Regions from separate parts of the Kitasatospora sp. NPDC057015 genome, predicted to be linked through region 2. Evidence: riboswitches for the same ligand, from Rfam matches in the RefSeq annotation. Region 2 holds a riboswitch; the other holds the start of a gene.
What was found. Region 2 has a riboswitch for cobalamin ahead of ACFTWP_RS18155 (CbtB domain-containing protein). Riboswitches for the same ligand answer to the same signal wherever they lie in the genome.

Region 1: another riboswitch for cobalamin. It lies ahead of cobN (cobaltochelatase subunit CobN); the one in region 2 lies ahead of ACFTWP_RS18155 (CbtB domain-containing protein).

Annotation. Positions count from the first base shown of each region.
Region 1 covers NZ_JBHUSG010000022.1:83,998-92,591, reverse strand. The annotation lists gene ACFTWP_RS21590 (hypothetical protein) at 1-175, opposite strand, end outside; gene cobN (cobaltochelatase subunit CobN) at 380-4,045, opposite strand; cobalamin riboswitch at 4,236-4,361, opposite strand; gene cobG (precorrin-3B synthase) at 4,451-5,731, shown strand; gene ACFTWP_RS21575 (precorrin-8X methylmutase) at 5,728-6,354, shown strand; gene ACFTWP_RS21570 (precorrin-2 C(20)-methyltransferase) at 6,351-7,871, shown strand; gene ACFTWP_RS21565 (LLM class flavin-dependent oxidoreductase) at 8,132-8,594, opposite strand, start outside.
Region 2 covers NZ_JBHUSG010000017.1:20,727-29,320, reverse strand. The annotation lists gene ACFTWP_RS18175 (DUF302 domain-containing protein) at 1-375, opposite strand, end outside; gene ACFTWP_RS18170 (MMPL family transporter) at 656-2,842, shown strand; gene ACFTWP_RS18165 (metal-sensitive transcriptional regulator) at 2,949-3,215, shown strand; gene ACFTWP_RS18160 (CbtA family protein) at 3,339-4,106, opposite strand; gene ACFTWP_RS18155 (CbtB domain-containing protein) at 4,127-4,342, opposite strand; cobalamin riboswitch at 4,375-4,541, opposite strand; gene ACFTWP_RS18150 (histidine phosphatase family protein) at 4,658-5,230, shown strand; gene ACFTWP_RS18145 (hypothetical protein) at 5,331-5,552, shown strand; partial or broken gene ligD (non-homologous end-joining DNA ligase) at 5,743-6,615, shown strand; gene ACFTWP_RS18135 (DNA ligase) at 6,856-7,713, shown strand; gene ACFTWP_RS18130 (Ku protein) at 7,923-8,594, shown strand, end outside.

The DNA of each region.
Region 1 (8,594 bases), on a different contig from region 2:
CGAGCACGATCGTCGCGACCACCGCGGCGAGGACGCTCCACAGCAGTGCGGCCGTGTAGGGCAGGTGGCTGAGCGGTGTGCCGCCGGCCCCGCCGAGCACGGCGGCCAGGTACGCGGCGTACGCCACGACGGTGACCACGCCCATGATCCATACGCGCTTCTCTTCGAGTGGCATGGCATCAATGTAAAGAAAAGCAGACTCCATGTCCAGAATCTTTGACATCCAAGGGCCGGTGGAGACCAGGGCGGCAAGGCGAGGGGGAGAACGCGAGGAGGGAAGCGCGAGGAGGGAAACGCAAGGGGAAAAAGGTGCTGCCCCGACCGTGCGGGTCGGGGCAGCCGGGTTCGGCCGGTCAGGGCCGGGGCGGTCGGACGGGGCTCAGCCCTCGTCCTCCAGGTCGCCCTCGGTCTCCAGGAACGCCGCCTGCAGCTGCTCGATCAGCTCCGGGTCCGGCTCGGCCCACAGGCCCCGGCTCGCCGCCTCCAGCAGGCGCTCGCTGATCCCGTGCAGGGCCCACGGGTTGGCCCCCGCGAGGAACTCCCGGTTGGTCGGGTCGAGCACGTACTCCTGGGTGAGCTTCTCGTACATCCAGTCGGCGACCACGCCGGTGGTGGCGTCGTAGCCGAACAGGTAGTCGACGGTCGCCGCCATCTCGAACGCGCCCTTGTAGCCGTGCCGGCGCATCGCCTCGATCCAGCGCGGGTTGACCACCCGGGCGCGGAAGACCCGGGCCGCCTCCTCGGTGAGGGTGCGGGTCCGGACGGTCTCCGGGCGGGTCGAGTCGCCGATGTACGCGGTCGGGGCCCTGCCGGTGAGCGCCCGGACGGTGGCCACCATGCCGCCGTGGTACTGGAAGTAGTCGTCCGAGTCGGCGATGTCGTGCTCACGGGTGTCGGTGTTCTTCGCCGCCACCGTGATCCGCTTGTACGCCGTCTCCATCTCCTCGCGGGCCGGGCGGCCACCGAGGTCGCGGCCGTAGGCGTAGCCGCCCCAGACCGTGTAGACCTCGGCCAGGTCGGCGTCGGTGCGCCAGTCCCGGCTGTCGATCAGCTGGAGCAGGCCGGCGCCGTAGGTGCCCGGGCGGGAGCCGAACACCCGGACGGTGGCCTTGCGCTCGTCGCCGTGCACGGCCAGGTCGGCCTGCACGTGGGCGCGGACGAAGTTCTCCTCGTCCGTCTCCTCCTGGCGGGCGGCCAGTCGCACCGCGTCGTCCAGCAGGTTGACCACGTGCGGGAACGCGTCGCGGAAGAAGCCGGAGATGCGCAGCGTCACGTCGATCCGCGGGCGGCCGAGCTCGGCCGGGCTGATCGCCTCCAGGCCGTTCACCCGGCGCGACGCGTCGTCCCAGACCGGGCGGACGCCGAGCAGCGCGAAGGCCTCGGCGATGTCGTCGCCGGCGGTGCGCATCGCGCTGGTGCCCCAGAGCGAGAGGCCCACCGACGACGGGTAGGCGCCGTCGTTGTCGGCCCGGTAGCGCTCCACCAGCGAGTCGGCCAGCGCCTGGCCGGTCTCCCAGGCGAGCCGGCTGGGCACCGCCTTCGGGTCCACCGAGTAGAAGTTGCGGCCGGTGGGCAGCACGTTGACCAGTCCGCGCAGCGGCGAGCCGGACGGGCCGGCCTTGACGAAGCCGCCGCCGAGCGCGTGCAGCACGGCGTCCAACTCGTCGGTGGTGGCGGCGAGCCGCGGCACCAGCTGGCGGGCGCCGAAGTCCAGCACCTCGGCCACGGCCGGCGGCAGACCGGCCGCGACCTTCTCGACCGCCTCCGGAGCCCAGTCCTCGGCCTCCATCGCCTCGACCAGCTCGCGGGCCTTCGCCTCGGCGGCGTCGGCCGCGCCGAGCGTGGGCGCGGACTCGTCCAGGCCGAGCGCCTCGCGCAGGCCGGGCAGCGCGGCCACGCCGCCCCAGATCTGCCGGGCCCGCAGGATGGCGAGCACGATGTTGACCCGGTCGACGCCGACCGGGGCCTGGCCCAGCACGTGCAGGCCGTCCCGGATCTGGGCGTCCTTCACCTCGCAGAGCCAGCCGTCCACGTGCAGCAGGAAGTCGTCGAAGCCGTCGTCCTCCGGCCGCTCGGCGAGCCCGAGGTCGTGGTCGAGGCGGGCGGCCTGGATCAGCGTCCAGATCTGGGCCCGGACGGCCGGCAGCTTCGCCGGGTCCATCGCGGCGATGTTGGCGTGCTCGTCGAGCAGCTGCTCCAGCCGCGCGATGTCGCCGTAGCTCTCGGCCCGGGCCATCGGCGGCACCAGGTGGTCGACCAGGGTGGCGTGCGCCCGGCGCTTGGCCTGGGTGCCCTCGCCCGGGTCGTTCACCAGGAAGGGGTAGACCAGCGGCAGGTCGCCGAGCGCCGCGTCCGGTCCGCACTCCGCGGACAGCGCGGCGGTCTTGCCGGGCAGCCACTCCAGGTTGCCGTGCTTGCCGAGGTGGACGACCGCGTCGGCGCCGAAGCCGCCGTCCTCCTGGGCGGCCGCGATCCAGCGGTAGGCGGCCAGGTAGTGGTGCGAGGGCGGCAGGTCGGGGTCGTGGTAGATCGCCACCGGGTTCTCGCCGAAGCCGCGCGGCGGCTGGATCAGCACCAGCAGGTTCCCGGCCCGCAGGGCGGCGAGCACGATGTCGCCGTCCGGGTTGACGCTGCGGTCCACGTACAGCTCGCCGGGCGCCGGCCCCCAGTGCCGCTCGACCTCCTCGCGCAGGCCCGCGGGCAGCTCGGCGTACCAGCGGCGGTAGTCGGCGGCCGGGATCCGCACCGGGTTGCGGGCGAGCTGGTCCTCGGTCAGCCAGTCCTGGTCGTAGCCGCCGGCCGCGATCAGGGCGTGGATCAGCGCGTCGCCCTCGTGGGTGTCGTTCAGCGCAGATCGCCCGCCCGCCTCCGGGCCGTCGGGCCGGGGCGCCAGGCCCGGCAGCGCGTCCGGCCCGTCCAGCGGCCCGAGGTCCATGCCCTCCGCACGCAGCCGGGTCAGCAGGCGCACCGCGCTGGCCGGGGTGTCCAGGCCGACGGCGTTGCCCACCCGGGCGTGCTTGGTCGGGTACGCGGAGAGCACCAGGGCGAGCCGCCGCTCGGCGGCCGGGATGTACCGCAGCCGGGCGTGCCGTACCGCGATGCCGGCGACCCGGGCGGCCCGCTCGGGGTCGGCCGCGTAGACGGTCAGGCCGTCCTCGTCCAGCTCCTTGAAGGAGAACGGGACGGTGATCAGGCGGCCGTCGAACTCGGGGACGGCGACCTGGGTGGCGGTGTCCAGCGGGGAGAGGCCGTCGTCGCTGGCCTCCCAGGCGGCGCGCGACCAGGTCAGGCAGAGCGCCTGGAGGATCGGGCGGTCGAGGGCGGCCAGCGCGCCCGCGTCCCAGGCCTCCTCGTCGCCGCCGGCGGAGGCGTCGGCGGGGCGGGTGCCGCCGGCCGCGAGGACGGTGGTGATGATCGCGTCGGCCTGCGCCAGCTCGGCCAGCAGCTCGGGCTCGGCGCCGCGCAGCGAGGAGCAGTACAGCGGGCGCGGGCGGGCGCCCTTGTCCTCGATCGCCCGGCAGAGCGTCTCGACGAAGGCGGTGTTGCCGCTCATGTGGTGGGCGCGGTAGTAGAGCACCGCGATCACCGGGCCGTCGGCGTTCTCCGCCGTCGCGGTGCGCTCCAGCGGGCCCCACTCGGGCGCGGAGGCGGGGGCGGCGAAGCCGTGGCCGGTCAGCAGCACGGTGTCGGAGAGGAAGGCGCCGAGCTCGGCGAGGTTCGCCGGGCCGCCGTGCGCGAGGTAGGCGTGCGCCTCGGCGGCGATGCCGGCGGGAACGGTGGACAGCTCCATCAGCTGGGCGTCGGGGGCCTGCTCGCCGGTCAGCACGATCACCGGGCGGGGGCCGGCCAGCAGCGCGTCCAGGCCCTCCTGCCAGGCCCGGCGCCCGCCGAGCAGCCGGACGACCACCAGGTCGGTGCCCTCCACCAGCGCCGGGAGGTCCTCGGCGGTGAGGCGGGCCGGGTTGCCGAGGCGGTACCCGACCGGGCCCTCGCTCGCCCGGGCACTCAGCAGGTCGGTGTCGGAGGTCGACAGAAGCAGGATCATGCGAAGGCCCTCCCGGCCTCGATGGCGGGCAGGGGCATGAGCGTGGGCGTCAGCGCGGGCGTGCGCCCGGACGACGGCACGGGCGGGGGCACGGCGTCCGGCGCGGGCGTGAGCCCGGGCGCAGGCATGCGGCAGCGCATAGGTCGAGCCTTCCTCGGGGTCCGCGCCCCGTGGGGGACCCCCGGCCGGAGCGCGGGGGAATCGGGACGGCAGGAGTTCCTGGCTCCCACGGCCGATGAACCGTGGTCACAGTGGCGGGACCGCACCGGGTTTGCACCGGTTTCCTCCCCTTTGCGCCGTCTCTGGCGTGAGCGGACCCCGAAGGATCCGCCCGCGAGCATAGTAGGCGCTGAGGGTGATCCACGGGACAGAGTCCCCGGCCGGATCCTGGGTATGCTCGCCGCCATGTCACCCACACCCGACCCCGTCGCCCCGGGCCCCGGCGTGCCCGACCGGGCACGCGAGGACGCGTGCCCGGGGGCCCTTCGTCTACATACGGCCGACGACGGCGCGCTCGCCCGAGTCAGGCTGCCCGGCGGCCTGCTGACGAGCCGTCAGGTGCTCGCGCTGGCCGCCGCCGCCGAGGAGCTCGGGGACGGGCACCTGGAGACCACCTCGCGGGGGAACGTCCAACTGCGGGGCCTGCCCGAGGGCTGCGGGGCCGAGCTCGGCGGCCGGCTGCGCGCCGCCGGCCTGCTGCCCTCCGACCGGCACGAGCGGATACGCAACATCGTGGCCTCACCGCTCGCCGGGATCGACGGCAACGGGCATGCGGACGTGACCACTTGGGCCCGCGAGCTGGACGCCGCACTGTGCGCCGCCGAGTGGTCCACCGCCCTCTCCGGCCGGTTCCTGTTCGCCCTCGACGACGGCCGGGGCGACGTCGCCGGCCTCGACGCCGATGTGACATTGATCGCAACCCCCGCCGACCGGGCACTCCTGCGCCTCGGGCGTGCCACCACCGCCCTGCGCGTACCGGCGGTGCGCGCCGTCGCCGAGGCACTGCGCGCGGCTCAGGACTTCCTCACCCTGCTGCGGGAGACCGGCGCCCAGGCCTGGCGGATCCGCGAGGCCGACCCGGACGGCGCCCGGCTCACCCCGCCCGGCTCGCCCGCCGTCGCCCTGCCCGTCCTGTCCGGCGCGCTGCCGCAGGCGGGCCCGGTGGCCGGCCCGGACGGCCGCCACGGGCTCTCGGCGGGCCTGCCCTTCGGCCGCGCCGGCGTCGCGCAGTGGCGGCTGCTGGCGGAGGCCGCCGCCGACGGCGCAGGCGAACTGCGGGTGACCCCCTGGCGCGGTGCCGTCGTCCCGGGCCTCACCCCGGAGCTGGCGCGGACGTGGACCGGCCGGCTGACGGCCGCCGGCCTCGGCCTCGACCCGCACTCCCCGTGGGAACTCGCCATGGCCTGCACCGGGACCCCCGGCTGCGCCAAGTCCCTGGCGGACGTCCGCGGCGACGCGGCCCGCGCGCTGGCCGGCGCCGACCCGGCCGCCGGGCGGCTGCTGCCCGTGCACTGGTCGGGCTGCGAGCGGCGGTGCGGGCACCCGGCCGGCACGTGGGTGGACGCCCTCGCCACACCGGACGGGTACCGGGTGGCCGTCCGCCGCCCCGACGCCGCACCCACCTACCAAGCAACGACAACGCAACAGATGGCCGACGCAGTGGCCCGGGCCCGGAGGACCAAGTGATCGAGTACGAGAAGGACGGGGCGGCGATCTACCGCGAGTCCTTTGCCACCATCCGGGCCGAGGCCGACCTGGCGGGCCTGCCCGCCGACGTCTCGCAGGTCGCGGTGCGCATGATCCACGCCTGCGGCATGACCGACCTGGTCGAGGACCTGCTCTGGTCGCCCGGCGTGGTGGCCGACGCCCGCCGGGCGCTGCGCGCCGGCGCACCGATCCTCTGCGACGTGTCGATGGTCGCCAGCGGGGTGACCCGCAAGCGGCTGCCGGCCGACAACGAGGTGATCTGCACCCTCTCCGACCCGTCGGTGCCCGAGCTGGCGAGGAAGATGGGCAACACCCGCAGCGCCGCCGCCATGGAGCTGTGGCTGCCGCGGCTGGACGGCGCGGTGGTCGCCGTCGGCAACGCGCCGACCTCGCTCTTCCGGCTGCTGGAGCTGATCGAGGCGGGGGCGCCCCGCCCGGCCGCCGTGATCGGCGTGCCGGTCGGCTTCATCGGCGCCGCCGAGTCCAAGCAGGCCCTGGCCGAGCACCCCTCCCGGCTGGAGCACCTGGTGGTCCGCGGCCGGCGCGGCGGCAGTGCGATGGCCGCCGCCGCCGTCAACGCGATTGCGAGTGAGGAAGAATGACGGACGATCAGTCGACCACGGGTGGTCCCGGCCGGCTCTACGGCGTCGGGCTGGGGCCCGGCGACCCCTCGCTGGTCACCGTCCGCGCCGCCGAACTCATCGGCAAGGCCGACGTGGTGGCGTACCACAGCGCCCGGCACGGCCGCTCGATCGCCCGCTCCATCGCCGAGCAGTACCTGACGGAAGGTCAGATCGAGGAGAAGCTGGTCTACCCGCTGACCGTGGAGACCACCGACCACCCCGGCGGCTACCGCGGCGCGATCGACGAGTTCTACGAGGAGGCCGCCGCCCGGCTGGCCGCCCACCTGGACGCCGGCCGCGACGTGGTGGTGCTCGCCGAGGGCGACCCGCTCTTCTACGGCTCCTACCAGCACATGCACAAGCGCCTGGCGCACCGCTACCCGACCGAGGTGGTGCCCGGCGTGACCTCGGTCAGTGCCGCCGCCGCCCGGCTCGGACGCCCGCTGGTGGAGGCCGAGGAGGTGCTGACCATCCTGCCCGGCACCCTGCCGGAGGAGGAGCTGGCGGCCCGGCTGGCGTCCACCGACTCGGCCGTGATCATGAAGCTCGGCCGGACCTTCCCCACCGTGCGCCGCGCGCTGGAACGGGCCGGCCGGCTGGACGACGCCCAGTACGTCGAGCGCGCCACCATGGCCGCCGAGCGGACGGCCCCGCTCGCCGAGGTCGACCCGGACACCGTCCCGTACTTCTCGGTGGCCGTGCTGCCGAGCCGGATCGACCGGCCCGTCCCCGCGCCCGTGCCCGGCGAGGGGGAGGTGGTGGTGGTCGGCACCGGCCCCGCCGGGCCGCTCTGGCTCACCCCGGAGGCCCGCGGCGCCCTCGCCGCCGCCACCGACCTGGTCGGCTACACCACCTACCTGGACCGCGTGCCGGTCCGGGCCGGCCAGCAGCGGCACGGCTCCGACAACAAGGTGGAGGCCGAGCGGGCCGAGTTCGCCCTCGACCTGGCCCGGCGCGGCCACAAGGTGGCCGTGGTCTCCTCCGGCGACCCCGGCGTCTTCGCGATGGCCACCGCCGTCCTGGAGGCCGCCGGCGCCGACCCGTACCGCTCGGTGCCCGTCCGGGTGCTGCCCGGCATGACCGCCGCGCACGCCGCCGCCTCCCGGGTCGGCGCGCCGCTCGGGCACGACTACGCGGTGGTCTCGCTCTCCGACCGGCTCAAGCCCTGGGCGGCCATCGCCCGCCGGCTGCGGGCCGCCGCCGAGGCGGACCTGGTGCTGGCGCTCTACAACCCCGGCTCGAAGAGCCGCACCACGCAGGTCGGCCTGGCCCGCGACCTGCTGCTCGAACACCGCGACCCGCAGACCCCGGTGGTCATGGCCCGGGACGTGGGCGGCCCCACCGAGCGGGTGCGCGTCGTCCGGCTGGCCGACCTGGACCCGGCCGAGGTCGACATGCGGACCCTGCTGCTGATCGGCTCCTCGCAGACCCGGATCGTCGAACGCGACAACGGCACCGAGGTCGTCTGGACCCCGCGCCGCTACCCGGAGGACTGACCGCGACGGCGCGCACCGGCCCCCCGCGTCGCCCCCGGGGGCCGGGGCGCGCCGCGTGCAGGCGAGCGATCAGAGCGTGCAGCCGCCGGTGGTACCGCCGGCGGGCGGCTGGGGCACCGTCCGGTCGGAGGGCGGGGCCGTACCGCGCTCCGTCCACGCCACCAGATCAGCAGCCCCCCTGCCCGGCCGCCCGGCGCCCGCCCGACGGGCCTCTCGACGCGCCGGGCGGGGCCCATGTCACCGCGGGTGCGGGCCGGCCGTCACCGCGGGTCCGGACCGTCGACCGCGGGCAGGCCCAGGTGGCCGCGCAGGGTCTGCGCCGTGTACGCGGTGCGGAACAGCCCGCGCCGCCGGAGCTCGGGGATCAGGCCGTCCACCACCGCGTCCAGGTCCTCGGCGAGTACGGCGGGCCGCAGGCGGAACCCGTCGGCGCCGCCGTCCCGGAACCACTCCTCCAGGTGGTCCGCCAGGCCGACCGGGGTGCCGGCGAAGACGGCGGCGTCGCTGCTGAACGGCTCGCCGTCGAGGGCGTCGAGGTCGGCCAGCCGCTCCCGGGCGGCCGCCTCGGTGTCGGCCAGCACCACGTTGAGGTCGGCGAACAGCCGGTAGGGCTGCTCGGAGCGGCCGAACTCCTTGCGCAGTCGCTCCACTTCACCGCGAATGGCCAGCAGCCCGGCGGTGTCGAACGGGGTGATGAAGGCCACCTCGGCGTGCCGGGCCAGC
Region 2 (8,594 bases):
CGCGAGGGCGGCGTCCAGGCGCGCCGTCGCCTCCGCCGCGACCGGCTCCAGGGCGGGCAGTCCGGTGAACGCGACCATGGTGTTCGGGTCGAGGGCCTGGACGAGGGTCTCGTCGCCGTCGCGGCGGACCACCACGTTGCAGGGCAGCAGGAGCCCGACGGTCCGGTCGGCGTCCAGCGCGCGGCGGGCCAGCGGCGGGTTGCAGGCCCCCAGGATCAGGTAGTCCTCCATGCTGTGGTCGAGCTTGGCCTTGAGGGTGGCGGCCACGTCGATCTCGGTGAGGATGCCGAATCCCTGGTCGGCGAGCGCCTCCCGGACGCGGGTGACGGTGTCGGCGAAGTCGCCGCTCACGCGGACGGTGCGGTCGTAGCTCATGGTGCGCTCCTTGCGGGTGGGGCGGTGGGTGGGGCGGCGGGTGGGCCGCCGCGGGTCGGGGCCGGGCGCCGGGTGGGGTGCCCGCGGCGGGGTGCCGGTTCGCTCCACGATACCCCCGTGGGTATCGGTGTACCGTGAGCCTATACCCCCCAGGGTACTTTCGGCGCGTCCGTTCGACCCGCGCCCCGGGGGTGAGGTACGCCTCCCGGGATACCGGTGGGGGTATCGGTTAGGCTCGATTCCATTCGTACCCCCCGGGGTATCCAAGAGGAGGCTCTCCATGACCACCGCCGACCAGACCCGCGTGCCCCCGCCGACCATCCCGCCCGGCCAGGGCCTTCCCGAACCGCCCGAACGCTACGGCCGGTTGGGCCGGCTCGGCCGATGGGCGAGCGCGCGGCTGCGACTCGTCGTGGTGCTCTGGCTCGCCGTGGTGGCCGGACTCGGCGCGTTCGCGCCGCAGGTGACCTCCTCGCTGGCGGGCGCCGGCTGGCAGGCCAACGGCTCGGAGTCGGTCAAGGTCCGGGAGCTCGCCGGCGCCCACTTCGGCGGCAACGCCTCCTCCGCCCTCCAGGTCGTGGTCGCCGCCGACCGGCCGATCACCGACCCCGCGGTGACGTCCGTGATCGAGCGCGCCGGAGCCCTGCTGGCGGCCGACCCGCGGATCGAGCGGGTCGTCCCGCCGCAACCGGGCGTCACGGTCAGCCCCGACGGCCGGACCGCGATCCTGCTGGCCGGAGCCGGGGCGGACACCGACGACATGGTCCGCGCCGCGGACGACCTGAAGGGCCCGCTCGCCGCGCTCTCCGGTGACGGAGTCCAGGTCGGCGCCACCGGGGCCTCGGTGCTGTGGAGCGACTTCAACGCCGCCAACCACGACGCCATGATGAAGTCCGAGATGCTGTCCTGGCCGGTTACCCTGGCCATCCTGGTCCTCGCCTTCGGCTCGCTGGTGGCCGCCGGGCTCCCCCTGCTGCTCACCCTGGCGGGCCTGGCCGCCTCGGCCGGTGCGCTCGTCCTGCTCAACCACCTCACCCCGACCTCGGTCTGGGCGATGAACTTCGCCATGATGTTCGCGCTGGCGCTCGGCATCGACTACGCGTTGTTCCTGGTGGTCCGCTTCCGGTTGGCCCTCGCCCGGTACGGCGACGCCCGCCGCGCGGTCGGCGAGACCATGGACACCGCCGGCAAGGCCGTCGCCCTCTCGGGGGCCACCGTGCTGGTCAGCCTCTCCGCCGTCCTGCTGGTGCCCGCGCCGGCGTTCCGCTCGATGGCGCTCGGCATCATGCTGGCGGTCGCCTTCGTGCTCGCTGCCACCCTCACCCTGCTGCCCGCCGTGCTCGGCCGGCTCGGGCACCGGGTGAACGCCGGCGCGCTGCCCCGCTCCCGCCGGGCCGCCGGCCGGGCCGAGGGCTCGGCCCGCTTCGCCGCGTGGGGCGAACGCCTGTGGGCGCACCCGCTGCGGTACGGCGTCCCGGCGCTGCTGCTGCTCCTCGCGCTGGCCGCACCCGTGATCGGGCTGCGGACGGCGATGCCCTCCATCACCGTCGTCCCCGAGGACTCCGCGGCCCGTACCGGGTACACCGCCGTGCAGCGGGCCTTCGGCCCCGGCGCGCCCGGCACCCTGCAGATCGTGACGCCCGCCGGGCAGGCCGGGGCGGCCGCCGCCGTGCTGCGCGACTCGGCCGGCATCGCCGCGGTGATGCCCGCTCAGCAGGCCGCGGACGGCTCCGGGTTCACGATGCTGCAGGCCGTTCCGGCGGTCGACCCCTCGGACCCGGGCCTGGCGGCCACCGTCGACGCCCTGCGCGAGCGACTGCCGGAGCAGGCACTCGTCGGCGGCGCGGCGGTGGAGAACCTCGATCTGCAGAGCATGCTGGACGAGAAGACCCCGCTGGTGATCGGCGTGGTGCTGGCGATGGGGTTCGTGCTCCTGCTGCTGGCCCTGCAGGCGCCGCTGGTCGCCCTGCTCGGTACGGTCACCAACCTGCTCGCCACCGCCGCCGCCTTCGGCGCCGCGCGGCTGGTCTTCCAGGACGGCCACGGCGCCGGACTGCTCGGATTCGAACCGCAGGGCTTCCTGGACGGCTGGGCGCCGGTGTTCTTCTTCGCCATGATCTTCGCGATCGCGATGGACTACACGGTCTTCCTGCTCTCCTCCGCCAAGGAGCACCACGAGCGGACGGGCGACCCGCGCCTGGCCGTCGTCGGGGCGCTGGCCCACTCCGGGCGGGTGATCTTCGCCGCGGCCGCCGTGATGGTCGCGGTGTTCTTCACCTTCGCGCTCTCCGGTCCGCTGCCGCCCAAGGAGATGGGCATCGTCCTCGGCCTGGCGGTGCTGCTGGACGCGGCGCTGGTGCGACTGGTGCTGCTGCCGGTCCTGCTGCGGCTGACCGGCCGGGCCGCCTGGTGGTCGCCGGCCTGGCTGCGCAGGGTGCTGCCGGACATCCGCTTCTCGCACGACTGAGCGGCTCGCCCCGGCTGGGCCGGCCCGTGGTGACGGGGGCCGCGGCCCGGTCCGGCAGATACCCCAGGGGGTACAATGGATCCACCATCGCGAGGAGGAGACGTCCGTGACCGTCGACGAGGAAGCCACCGGTGCCGTCCTGAACCGCCTGCGCCGGGCCCAGGGGCAGCTGAACGGTGTGATCGCCATGATCGAGGCCGGGCGCGACTGCAAGGACGTGGTCACCCAACTCGCGGCCGTCTCAAGGGCCCTGGACCGGGCCGGATTCAAGATCGTGGCGAGTGGGATGCGCCAGTGCCTGGCCACCGCCGAGGGTGACACCCCGCCGATGTCCGAGGCGGAGCTGGAGAAGCTGTTCCTCACCCTCGCCTGAGCGGCCCGCGCCGTCCGACGGCCGTGCCGCCGACGGCCCGGCGGGGAGGCGGTAACGACGGAAGGGGCCGGTGGAGACGACGAGCATCGTCTCCACCGGCCCCTTCCGCGTGGGATCCGGACGTCAGGCCGCCGAGGCGGTGGCCTCCGGCGCGGCGGTCCGCTCGGCGGCGGTCACCGGCTTCGGGTTCAGGGCCCGCTCGGCGAGGTGGCCGAAGAGCAGACCGAAGGACGCCCACAGGGTGACCTGGATGGCGAGGGCCGAGAGCCGGAACTGCCAGAGCAGCGTGGCGGGGAAGTCCTCGGGCACCTCGTTGACGGCGGGCAGGAAGACGTACGCGAGGCCGACGGCCAGGGCGAAGCCGGCCGCCGCCACCACGGAGGCGTACCAGTTGCCCAGACGCGGCGCCAGGCGCCGGCCGACGATCACGGCGGCGACGGCCAGCAGGATGCTGAGCGCCATCATCAGGAAGTACAGCGTGGTCCGCTTGCCGATCGTCTCGGGGTCGCCGACCGACGGCGGGTTCGCCGGGTACTTCAGGAACGGGACGACGTAGACCGCGACCAGCGCCGCCCCGGAGAGCAGGGCGGCGGTCGCCCGCGGGCCGATCCGGCCGATCCGGCCGAGCGCGAAGCAGAACGCGAGCGCGCCGAAACCGCCCAGCGAGATGCCGTAGACGAGAACACCCGTGGCGAGACCGCCGGTGGACTGCATGGCACGGCTGACGAGTTCGACCTCGCCGTGCTCGTGGGCGTGCGCCTCCTCGAACGCGATCGCCGCGTCGATGTGCGGTTCACCCATCAGGTAGGCGACGAGCAGGGCGAGCAGCCCCGCCGCGAGGCCCGCGAGCATGCCGCGCACGAGCAGGGTTCTGACAGCTGTGGAGTTCATGAAGAGGGTTCCCCCGGAGTTCAGTGGCAGGGGAAACCGAGCAGGTGGCGGCCGTCGTGCACCCATTCGTGCACGCTCTCGCCGGAGATGAGGGAGGTGGCGCCCTGCTCGGCGCCGACGAAGTAGATCAGCGCCAGCATCAGGATGCCGAAGAAGATCGCCCAGGGCGCGATCGCCTTGACGGGCAGGGTGAGAGGGGCGGCGGGGATGGCCGCGGGGGCAGCGGACTGTGCCATGACGGAACCTCCTCGGGAACTCGCGTCCCGCTAGATGGTGCAGAAACGACGGCATCGGGTCTGACTCCCCGGCGGACACCGGCCCGAGGTGGGCCGGAGTTGCGGGCTTACAGTGGCGCGACCGTGCCGGATTCTCACCGGACTTCCGTCATACCGTCGTCGTATCGGGCTCGAAGGTACCGTCTGGCGTCGAGTCCGCCAAGGGCGTGCGGACGGCGCTCTTGACGGACCGACGGCGGGGCGCCGCCCCGAAGCGCCCGGTACGCGGGGGGATTCGCCCCCGGGCCCGAGGAGTTGGACAGGATGGAGCAGGCGTTGACCGTTCGCGTGACCTTGGTCTCAGCCGCGTTGAGCACGGCTCTGCGGCAGGCCCGCTTCGACGACGGTGGGCCGTTGGAGCCCGCGGGCCTTCGGCAGGCCGAGGAGGCGGCCGGCGCGTTCGCGACCGCCGGCCGGGCGTACGCCTCCCCGTCGCAGCGCTGCGCCGCCACGGCCGCGGCCCTCGGCCTGCGGGCCGAGCCGGCGCCCGCCCTCGCCGGCTGCGCGATGGGCCGGTGGACCGGCCGGACGCTGGAGGAGGTGGCGGCCGCGGAGGGTCCGGCGGTGGCCAGCTGGCTGGCCGACCCGGCCGCCGCCCCGCACGGCGGGGAGAGCCTGCTGGAGTTCCTCGCCCGGATCGGGGCCTGGCTGGACGCCCTGGCCCCCGCCGAACGCGGGCCGGTGCACGCCGTGGTCGAACCGGACGTCGTCCGCGCCGCCGCGCTGCACGCCCTGGGCACACCCGGGCCGGCGTTCTGGCGCCTGGACGTCACCCCGCTCTCCGTCACGGAGTTGACCGGCCGGGCCGGCCGCTGGAACGTCCGCTGGGGCCGCCCGGCCGGCGGGTAGGCAGTCCGTCCCCGTCGCCCGATCGGTCGACGGGGATGGCAGCGGGGCCCGGCCGGCCCGAGCCTGGGGGCACCACCCCTACGCGACGAGGAGCCCCCTCATGACCGTCACCGCCGACCTCGACAAGGTGCTGGACAAGAAGTACGAGAACCTGAGCCTGCCGGAGGTGCTCGACGCGCCGGTCGCGGCGCTGGCCGGCGTCACCGACGCCCACGGCGAGGCGCTCGCCGCGCTGAAGATCAAGACGGTCGGCGACCTCGGCCGCAACAAGTACATCCGCTGGGCGGTCGCGATGGCCGACCTCCAGGACCGCACCCACTGACCGGTCCACCCAGTGACCGGTCCACCCATCGACCGGCCGCAACCGCCGCGCCGGGCCGACCGGCCCTCGGCCGACCACCGGTCCACGAGCTGGCGGTTCCCCCCGTGGACCGGGCCGCCGGCCGGACGGTCGCCTCGGCGGGCGGCCCCGGGCCGGCGGCCGGCGCGCGTGAGAGGCGGCAGCGGTGCCGATGGCGGTGGTGGAGGGGCGCAGGCTCAACCTGTCCCACCTCGACAAGGTGTACTTCCCGGAGACCGGGACGCTGAAGGGCGAGGTGCTCGGCTACTACGCCACCGTCCAGTCGGCGTTCCTGCCGCACCTGCGGGACCGGCCGCTGTCCTTCCTGCGCTGCCCCGAGGGCGTCGAGGGCGAGCGGTTCTTCGCCAAGAGCCCGCCGGCCGGCACCCCCGGCTGGGTGCGCACGGTGGCCGTGCCGAGCACCGCCGGCGGGCTGCGGCAGGTGGTGGTGGAGGACGGCGCCACCCTGGTCTGGGCGGCCAACCTCGGCTGCGTCGAGTTCCACGTGCCGCAGTGGCACGGCGCCGAACCGGCGGTGGCCGACCGGCTGGTGCTCGACCTCGACCCGGGCGAGGGCGCCGACATCCTGACCTGCCGCGCGGTCGCCCGGCTGCTGCGCGAGCGGCTGGCCGCCGACGGCCTCACCACCTGGGCCAAGACCTCGGGATCCAAGGGGCTGCACCTGCTGGTGCCGATCACCCCGACGCCCGGCGAGGCCGTCTCCGCGTACGCCAAGGCCGTGGCGGCCGAACTCGAACGGCTCCACCCCGATCTCGTGGTGCACACCATGGCCAAGGCCCGTCGGGTGGGCCGGGTGCTGGTCGACTGGTCCCAGAACGCGGCGAGGAAGACCACGGCGGCGCCCTACACCGTCCGGGCCCGGACCCGGCCCACCGTGTCCACCCCGATCGGCTGGGACGAGCTCGACGCGGCCGGATCGCCCGCGGACCTGGAGTTCACCATCGCCGACGTCCCCGACCGGATCCGTGCGCAGGGCGATCTGCTGGCGCCCCTGCTGCTGCCCTCCCGAGCCCGCCCGCTGCCCGCGCCGCCGCCCCCGTCGGCATCCTCGTCCGCGCCCTCGCGGCCCGCCAGGGCGCGGCCGACCCCGACGGCCGGGCCCGCGGCGGAGCGGACCGCAGGGTTGGAGCGGACCGTGCGGGCGGGGCGGGAGACGGCGGGGGCGTCCGCTCCACCGCGGGCCACGTCGGGGCGGGCCGCGCCGGAGCGGACGCGGACGACGTCGGGCGACACCTCGCGGTGGCTGGAGCCGCCCCTCGACGTGATGCGGCCGGCCCCGGTCGACGACGTCCCGCCCGAGGACGGCCTCGGCGGCTCAGGGGTGCTCTACGAGCTCAAACTGGACGGCTTCCGCTGCCTCGCCTTCGCCCGCGGGGACGGCCCGCCGTACCTGCAGTCCCGCTCCGGCCGCGACCTCTCCGCCGACTTCCCGCCCGTCGCGCAGGCCGTCTCCCGGCTGCCCGGCGGGCTCGTACTGGACGCCGAACTGGTCGCCTGGCGGGACGGACGGTTCGCGTTCGAGGAGCTGCTGCGCACCCGCGCCGCCCGCGAGGCGGACCGGATCGTCCTCGGGCTGATCGCCTTCGACGTGCTGGCGCTCCCGGGCGGGCGCGACGTCCGCGGGCTGCCGCTGGCCGAGCGGCGCCGGCTGCTCGCCGAGGTGCTGGACGGCGTGCCGCCGCCGATCCAGCCGGTACTGGCCACCACGGAGCGGGCCGAGGCGCTCGGCTGGGTCGAGCGGCTCGCCGACGCCGGGGTGGAGGGCCTGGTCTGCAAGAGCGCGGCCTCGACCTACCGGGCCAGGGGCGCGGGGCAGGTGTGGGTGAAGTACCGCCCGCACGACACCGTGGACGCCACCGTCACCGCCCTCACCGGGACGGCCACCCGGCCGCGTGCGCTGCTGCTGGCACTCGACGACGGGCGGAGCGTCCTGAGCGCCCCGCAGCTCACCCCGGTCCAGGCCCGCCGGGTGGCCGAGGCGGCGGCCGGCCGGCTCGGCGAGCCGGTGACCGATCCCGAGCACGGTCCGGTGCACCCGCTGACCGCCCCGCTGCGCGCCGAGGTCCGGATCGACACCGGACGGGTGCTGCGCGCCCGGTTCGTCCGGCTGCGCGGCGACTGACGGTGCCCGGCGTCGGCGGGCGCCCGGCCGGTGCCGGCCGCTACCAGCCCCGTCCGGTGCGGGCCCGGTGCCCGGCGCCGGCGCCGCCACCGACGGACCAGCCCGGACGGACAGGTGCGCCGCCCGCACCGAAAGTGGTCCCATGGATGGAGGACCACGGTGACGCGCCTCGCCGCGTGCCGGGCGGTCGTGTGGAGAGGAGGCCAGTGATGGCCCGACCGATCTGGAGCGGGATCCTGAGCTTCGGCCTGGTGTCGGTACCGGTGTCGCTGTACGCCGCGACCGAGGACCACACCGTGCACTTCCGGCAGATCCAGCGCGGCACCTCCGACCGGGTGCGCAACCTGCGGGTCAACGAGCGCACCGGCGAGGAGGTCGCCTTCGGCGACATCGTGAAGGGTTTCGAGACCGCCGAGGGGGAGTACGTGGTGGTCGAGCCGGAGGAGCTGGACCAGATCTCCCCGGGCCGGTCCAAGACCATCGAGATCACCGGCTTCGTCGACCTGGAGCAGGTCGAGCCGATCTTCTTCGACAAGACCTACTACCTGGGCCCCAAGGGCAAGGAGTACGGCAAGGTCTACACACTGCTCCAGCGCGCGCTGGAGCAGGCGAACCGGGCCGGGATCGCGATGTTCTCCATGCGCGGCAAGGAGTACCTGACGGCGGTCCGCGCCGAGAACGGGATCCTCACCGCCCACACCATGCACTTCGCCGACGAGGTCCGCGACCCGCACCGCGAGATCGGCAACCTGCCGACCGGCGACGCCGTGGTCAGCGACCGCGAACTCGGCATGGCCGAGCAGCTGATCGAGATGCTCGCCGTCGACTGGAACCCGGACGACTACCACGACACCTTCGAGCAGAAGGTGCACGACCTCATC